2 regions of the Mycolicibacterium phocaicum genome follow, and region 1 is predicted to be linked to the other one. Evidence: riboswitches for the same ligand, from Rfam matches in the RefSeq annotation. Region 1 holds a riboswitch; the other holds the start of a gene.
What was found. Region 1 has a riboswitch for cobalamin ahead of G6N46_RS21205 (CbtB domain-containing protein). Riboswitches for the same ligand answer to the same signal wherever they lie in the genome.
Positions count from the first base shown of each region.

Region 2: another riboswitch for cobalamin. It lies ahead of G6N46_RS16965 (ABC transporter substrate-binding protein); the one in region 1 lies ahead of G6N46_RS21205 (CbtB domain-containing protein).

Region 1 is NZ_AP022616.1:4,440,144-4,443,544, reverse strand. It holds gene metE (5-methyltetrahydropteroyltriglutamate--homocysteine S-methyltransferase) at 1-315, opposite strand, end outside; cobalamin riboswitch at 429-632, opposite strand; gene G6N46_RS21215 (YbjQ family protein) at 659-1,054, opposite strand; gene G6N46_RS21210 (CbtA family protein) at 1,112-2,020, opposite strand; gene G6N46_RS21205 (CbtB domain-containing protein) at 2,035-2,250, opposite strand; adenosylcobalamin (AdoCbl) riboswitch at 2,253-2,399, opposite strand; gene clpC1 (ATP-dependent protease ATP-binding subunit ClpC) at 2,457-3,401, opposite strand, start outside.
Region 2 is NZ_AP022616.1:3,515,667-3,519,067, reverse strand. It holds gene G6N46_RS16975 (glycoside hydrolase family 3 N-terminal domain-containing protein) at 1-857, shown strand, start outside; gene G6N46_RS16970 (TetR/AcrR family transcriptional regulator) at 883-1,482, shown strand; cobalamin riboswitch at 1,667-1,852, shown strand; gene G6N46_RS16965 (ABC transporter substrate-binding protein) at 1,921-2,928, shown strand; gene G6N46_RS16960 (FecCD family ABC transporter permease) at 2,949-3,401, shown strand, end outside.

The DNA.
Region 1 (3,401 bases):
GTCCGCCGTACCGCGGGCCGCGGCGAAGTAGCGATCCAGGTCGTCGGCTACACCGCTCACCCGGGCCGGTAGAGCACCGAGCAGTACCGCGGTGTCGAGGACCTGGTCGTAGTACGAAAAAGTGTTGACCGGAACGGAATCCAGACCGGCCCGGGAGAGTTCGGCGAGAGTATCGCGGCGCAGACCCGCGGCGATCTCTTCGAGTGCGGCGCGGTCGATCCGGCCGGCCCAGTAGCGCTCGACGGCGCGCTTGAGCTCACGGTTGGGGCCGATGCGGGGCGCACCCAGAATGGTTGCGGTGAATGGTGTTGACATGCGACGTCCTTAAACGCGACGGAAGTGCGCACCGCCCAAGGACATCCATCGAGGACAGCGCGAACCGCCCTCGGCGATTGCCCATTCCACGAGGCGATGCACCGCCGGACGCGGCGCATCCGGCACAGCTGGCAGGTCTTCGGACTCGCAGGCGCGCACCTTCTGGTGCACCTAGTGGCCGTCGCTTCCCAATCCGTGGATCAGTGCGGATGACGGCGGTCGTTCCTGCATACCGCTGCGGGACAGTCCCGGATTCTCACCGGGTTCCCTCTCATGGCGGTTCCCCGCCATTCGACGCCGCAGACGCCGAGGCGTCATTGGCAAACCAGCTGCGCCGTGGAGACTACCCTGTCGGGCCCTGTGCCGGGCCCGGGCCGCCGCCGTAACCCAACTGCTGCGCGGTGTAGCGGGCCGCGTCGGTGACCGGAACCGCCTGCACCGCAGTGCCGTACGCGCAGATCTCGGTCCACACGTCGCCGATCTCCGTGGTGTCGAACCGCATCCCGATGATGGCATTGCCGCCGCGGGCCTGACATTCCTGGAGCAGCCGGCCCATGGCCTCGTTGCGGCTCTCGGCGAGGTTCTTGGTCATGCCCTGCAGCTCGCCGCCGAACATCGCCTTGAAGCCGGCGCCCATCTGCGCGAAGGCATTCCGGGAGCGGACGGTGAGGCCGAAGACCTCACCGCAGACCCGCTGAATCTCCCACCCGGGCAGGTCATTCGTCGTGACAACCAGCATGCTGCCGCCTTTCTGTGTCGGTACGCCTCGAACTGTAGTGCGCGGCAACCGCAATCGTCAGAGAGCGGCTGCCACGTCCTGCGCCGGTGCGGCCTTCCGGGCGCCACCGAGGTAGCGCTCGACGAGCCCGCCGAACACCAGCCCGATGACCGCCCAGATCAACGCCTGGTCGATCAGCGAGTACCACCGGAACTTCCACAGCAGGTCGGCGTCGAACCCCGGATAGATGAGTTGCCCGGGCGCATAGACCTTGCCGTCGACGGTCACCGGCGTCGGGAAGGTGTTGGTGATCGGCTGCGGCGTCTCGGTCGCGGCGCGCGCGAAACCGAACTCGCCGGAGTGCTCGACGTTGGCGGCCAGATCGCCCAGCGACGGCAGGGCCGCCAGCAGTCCGCCGTACAGCACGAAGAACCCGAGCACCGCGATCCCGATCGCGCGCGCCCAGCCGACCTTCCCGGACAGCTTGCGCGCGGCGAACACCGCGAGACCCAGCAGGGTGAGCGAGCCCCACACCATGCCCAGGTACAGGAAGCCGCGCGTCTCCATTGTGAATTCGTGACCGATGGCGGGCGGGTTCGACGGGTATTTCACGAACGGCAGCAGGTACACACCCAGAAAACCGAATCCGGCGGCGGTCCAGCCCAGCACCTTGGGCCGTACCCCGAACCGGCCGTGCAGCACCAGATACGCCACGGCCACCAATGCGCCCATCGCCACGGAGAACGCGATGATGCCGGTGGCCGCACCGATACCCGACTGGATGGACCGGCTGAACAACTCCGGCCCGTCCGGCTCGACCGGGTGGCCCATGGCCGTGTGGACCGTCGAGAGCACGTTCATGCGGCCGGACTCGTAATCGATGGCCTTGTCGATGGTGGGTTCAGCAAAAATCCAGGCAAACAGGAACCCCAGGATGCCGGCGATCAGGCCGGCCAGGGCTCCGCGCCCGATGACGCGGATTTCCACAAAAGTCCCCTGAGTCAGTGGCAGGGGAAGCCGAGGAAGTGCCGCGAGTCGTGCACCCACTCATGGACGACCACGGTCTTGCCGAACAGCGACATCATGCCCTCGTCGATGCCGACGAGGTAGTACGCCAGCACCGCCAGGAAGATCGTCACACCGAGCAGCACCGCCACCCGGGTGGCCGAAAGCGCCTTGGTCGATACGCCCGGCTTCGAAACCGCAATACTCGTCATGGTCAAACCTCCTACGGGGTCACGCGCCCCTACATTGTTCGGTTCTGCACGACGGCGAAAGATCTGACTCGCCGCAGAGGGCTCACAGTGGCGCAACCGCGCCGGATTCGCACCGGCTTCCATGCGCCGTCGTACCGGGAATCAAGATACACCCAAACGGAAAATGCCCTTCCCCGAATTTCGGGGAAGGGCATTTTCACAATCCGTTACTCGGCGGCAGTCGCCGCGGCCTCGGCCAGGTCGGCCGATTCCTTCCGACGGCCGGCGAAGGTGAACACCGCATCCTCGGTGTTGTTGCTCTCGCCGTCCCAGTTCTCGACGTCCACGGTGACCAGCTGACCGGGGCCGACCTCCTCGAAGAGAATCTTCTCGGAGAGCTGGTCCTCGATCTCGCGCTGGATGGTCCGGCGCAGCGGCCGGGCACCGAGCACCGGATCGAAGCCGCGCTTGGCCAGCAGTGCCTTGGCCTTGTCGGTCAGCTCCATCTCCATGTCCTTGGCCTTGAGCTGCTTGCCGACCCGGCCGATCATCAGGTCGACCATCTGGATGATCTCGTCCTGCGTCAGCTGGTGGAACACGATGATGTCGTCGATACGGTTCAGGAACTCCGGACGGAAGTGCTTCTTCAGCTCGTCGTGCACCTTGAGCTTCATCCGCTCGTAGTTGTTCTCGCCGCCACCCTGGGTGAAGCCGAGGCCAACCGCCTTGCTGATGTCGCTCGTACCGAGGTTCGAGGTGAAGATCAGCACGGTGTTCTTGAAGTCGACAGTGCGACCCTGGCCGTCGGTCAGGCGACCGTCTTCGAGGACCTGCAGGAGGCTGTTGTAGATCTCCTGGTGGGCCTTCTCGATCTCGTCGAACAGCACGACGCTGAACGGCTTGCGGCGCACCTTCTCGGTGAGCTGGCCACCCTCTTCGTAGCCGACGTAGCCCGGAGGGGCACCGAACAGCCGCGACGCGGTGAAGCGGTCGTGGAACTCGCCCATGTCGATCTGGATGAGCGCGTCGTCGTCACCGAACAGGAACTCGGCCAGCGCCTTCGACAGCTCGGTCTTACCGACACCGGACGGGCCGGCGAAGATGAACGAGCCCGACGGACGCTTCGGGTCCTTCAGGCCGGCGCGGGTACGCCGGATGGCCTTCGAGACGGC
Region 2 (3,401 bases), 920 kb from region 1:
GTTCGATCCCCGCGCTGCAGGCCGCATCTGGCGCGCTGCCGCTGGCGGTCAGCATCGACGAGGAGGGCGGCCGGGTGTCCCGGCTGAAGAAGCTGATCGGCCCGCAGGAGTCGGCGCGCGTGCTCGCCGCGACCAAGACCCCCGCCGAGGTGCAGGCCATCGCCAAGGACCGCGGGCTGCAGATGAAGGACAAGTTCGGCATCACCGTCGACTTCGCGCCCGACGCCGACGTCACCGAAGAACCCGACGACGAGGTCATCGGCGACCGTTCCTTCGGCGCGGACCCGCAGAAGGTGACCGAGTACGCCGGCGCCTACGCCGCGGGCCTGCGCGAGGCGGGGCTGGTTCCGGTGCTCAAGCACTTCCCGGGGCACGGGCACGGCTCGGGCGACTCGCACACCGGTGGCGTGAAGACGCCGCCGCTGGAGGCGCTGAAGGACAACGACCTGGTGCCGTACCGGACGCTGACGACGCAGGAGCCCGTCGCCGTCATGGTCGGTCACCTGCAGGTGCCGGGCCTGACGCTCGGGGACGACCCGGCGAGCCTGAGCAAGCCGGCCTACGACCTGCTGCGCAGCGGTGAGTACGGCGGCCCGCCGTTCGACGGTGTGGTGTTCACCGACGATCTGACCGGCATGGCCGCCATCACCCAGCACTTCGGCGTGGCCGACGCGGCGCTCAAGGCACTGCAGGCCGGCGCCGACGTCGCCCTGTGGATCACGACCGACGGCATCTCCGACGTGCTGGACAAGCTGGAGGCGGCCGCGAAGGCCGGGCAGCTGGACCAGGCGCAGATCGACAAGTCGGTGCTGCGGGTGGCGGCCATGAAGGGGCCGGGCGCGAAATGCGTGAAGTGAGCTGCTCGTTGCATACCCTGTTCTGATGGCAGGTGGAACCAAGCGGCTGCCGCGGGCCGTCCGCGAACAGCAGATGCTCGACGCCGCCGTGCAGATGTTCTCGGTGAACGGCTATCACGAGACCTCGATGGACGCGATCGCCGCGCAGGCCGAGATCTCGAAACCGATGCTGTACCTCTACTACGGCTCGAAGGAAGAGCTGTTCGCGGCGTGCCTGGACCGCGAGCTCACGCGGTTCGTCGACACCGTCCGGGCCGACATCAACTTCGCCCAGAGCCCGCGTGACCTGCTGCGCAACGCGGTGCTGTCGTTCATGACGTACATCGACCGCAACCGGGCATCGTGGATCGTGCTCTACACACAGGCCACCAGCTCGCAGGCGTTCGCCCACACCGTGCGCGAGGGCCGCGAGAAGATCATCGACCTGGTGGCGCGGCTGCTCAGCGCCGGTACCCGAAACCCGGAGCCCGACAGCGACTTCGAGATGATGGCCGTGGCCCTGGTGGGTGCCGGTGAGGCCATCGCGTCCCGCGTCAGCGCCGGCGACACCGACGTCAACGATGCCACCGAGCTGATGATCAACCTCTTCTGGCGTGGCCTGAAGGGTAAGCGCGCCGAGTCGTAGGTTTGTCGCACATTCGCGGACCGTCAGCCCGTCCGGGGCTCTCTCCCTTGGCACCTTTCGCCGGGAGCCGTCAACTTTCCCTGACGCGTCAAGGAAAGTTGACCACTCCAAATCGCATGTGCCACAGGAGAGGACGACACGCCGCCGGCAGCGACACGCCGGCGCGGCCCCGCCGCGGCGCTGGTATGGTCCGATTCGAGCCAGTCGAACCCAACGCGGTTGGGTCAGGGAATCCGGTGCGAACCCGGAACTGACGCGCAGCGGTAAGGGGGACAGGCGGAGCAACGGCCACTGGCCCCACGTGGGCTGGGAAGGCGCTCCGGCCTGGATGATCCCGAGTCCGAAGACCTGCTGGCTCGGGCTCTCGCGGCCTGGCGGCGCGAGGACCCGCCCACGCATGGACTCCGCGAACCGAGTCCCGGATCGGAAGGCGCCGCCGTGTCTCGACGCACCATTGTGCTTGTCGCACTGCTCGTTTCACTCGTCTGCTCATGTGGCGGACCGCGAGCGACCGGAACTGTCGACGCCGGAACCGCCGGCTATTCCGTCACCCTCGAGAACTGCGGGCGAACGGTGACGGTGAAAGCGCCACCGCGGCGCGCGGTTTCGATCAATCAGCCGGCCTCCGAGCTGCTCCTGGCGCTCGGGCTCGCCGACCGGATGGCCGGCACCGCGTCCTGGAGCGACGACGTCCGGCCCGACCTCGCCGCCGACAACGCCAAAGTGCCTGTGCTGAGCCGGGATTTCCCGTCGTTCGAGCGGGTGCTGACAGAGAAACCAGACTTCGTGTACGCGACGTTCGACTGGTCGTTCACCGATCAAGGTGTGGCCCCGCGGGATCGGTTCGAGCGGCTCGGAGTGCCGACGTATCAGTCCTCCAGCGAGTGCGGCGGCCAGGACGCGGCGCAACAACGCGCGCTGACGCTCGACGACCTGTATGCCGAAATCAGTGATATTGCGAAGGTTTTCGGCGTCACTGAGCGTGGTGACAAGCTGGTTTCGACGCTGCGGGCGCGCATGGCGACAGCGACCAGCGGACTCAAGGCCGACGACGTCACCCTGATGTGGTGGTACGCCGGTACCAGAACGCCGTACATCGCGGGCTGCTGTGGAGCGCCGGGCATCATCACCACGGCGGTGGGAGCGCACAACGCGTTCGCCGACAACCGGCAGCTGTGGCCGGAGATTTCGTGGGAAGCGATCCTGCAGCGCGACCCCGACGTGCTGGTCCTCGCCGATCTCACCCGGGGCAAGGACGGTGACAGCGTCGCTGACAAGATCAAGTTCCTCGAAACCGACCCGGCGGCAAGCAAGTTGAAGGCCGTGCGGGAGCGGCGGTGGATCGTCTTGCCGGCCAGCGCGATGGATCCGTCGCTGCGCAACGTCGACGCGATGGAGACCGTCGCTTCCGGGCTGCGCTCGTTCGGGCTCGGCGGGAAGTCCTGACAGCTGTGCGCGCCGCCGGAATGGTGATGCTCGGTTTCGGGCTCCTGGCGCTGTCGGTCGCCGCGGCCATGATCATCGGGCCGGCCGAGCTCGGCTTCGGTGACGTGTATGCCGTCGTCGCGCAACATGTTTGGGGTCGTCAGGCGAACATCGCGCCGATCGACGACGGTATCGTATGGGAGTTGCGGCTGCCACGCGCCCTGTTGGCCGCGATCTGTGGCGCGGGGCTGGGTATCTGTGGGGCGATCCTGCAGTCGCTGATGCGCAACCCGTTGGCCGACCCCTTCATGCTGGGCATATCCTCCGGTGCGTCGACGGGAGCAGTGCTGGTCGTCGTGACGGGTATCGGCGGCGCCCTGACGCTGTCCGGCGGTGCATTCGTCGGCGCCGTGCTCGCGTTCGCTCTGGTCCTCGCTCTCGCCGCGGTGTCCGGCGGTGGGCAGGACCGAGTATTGCTGGCCGGAGTCGCCGGC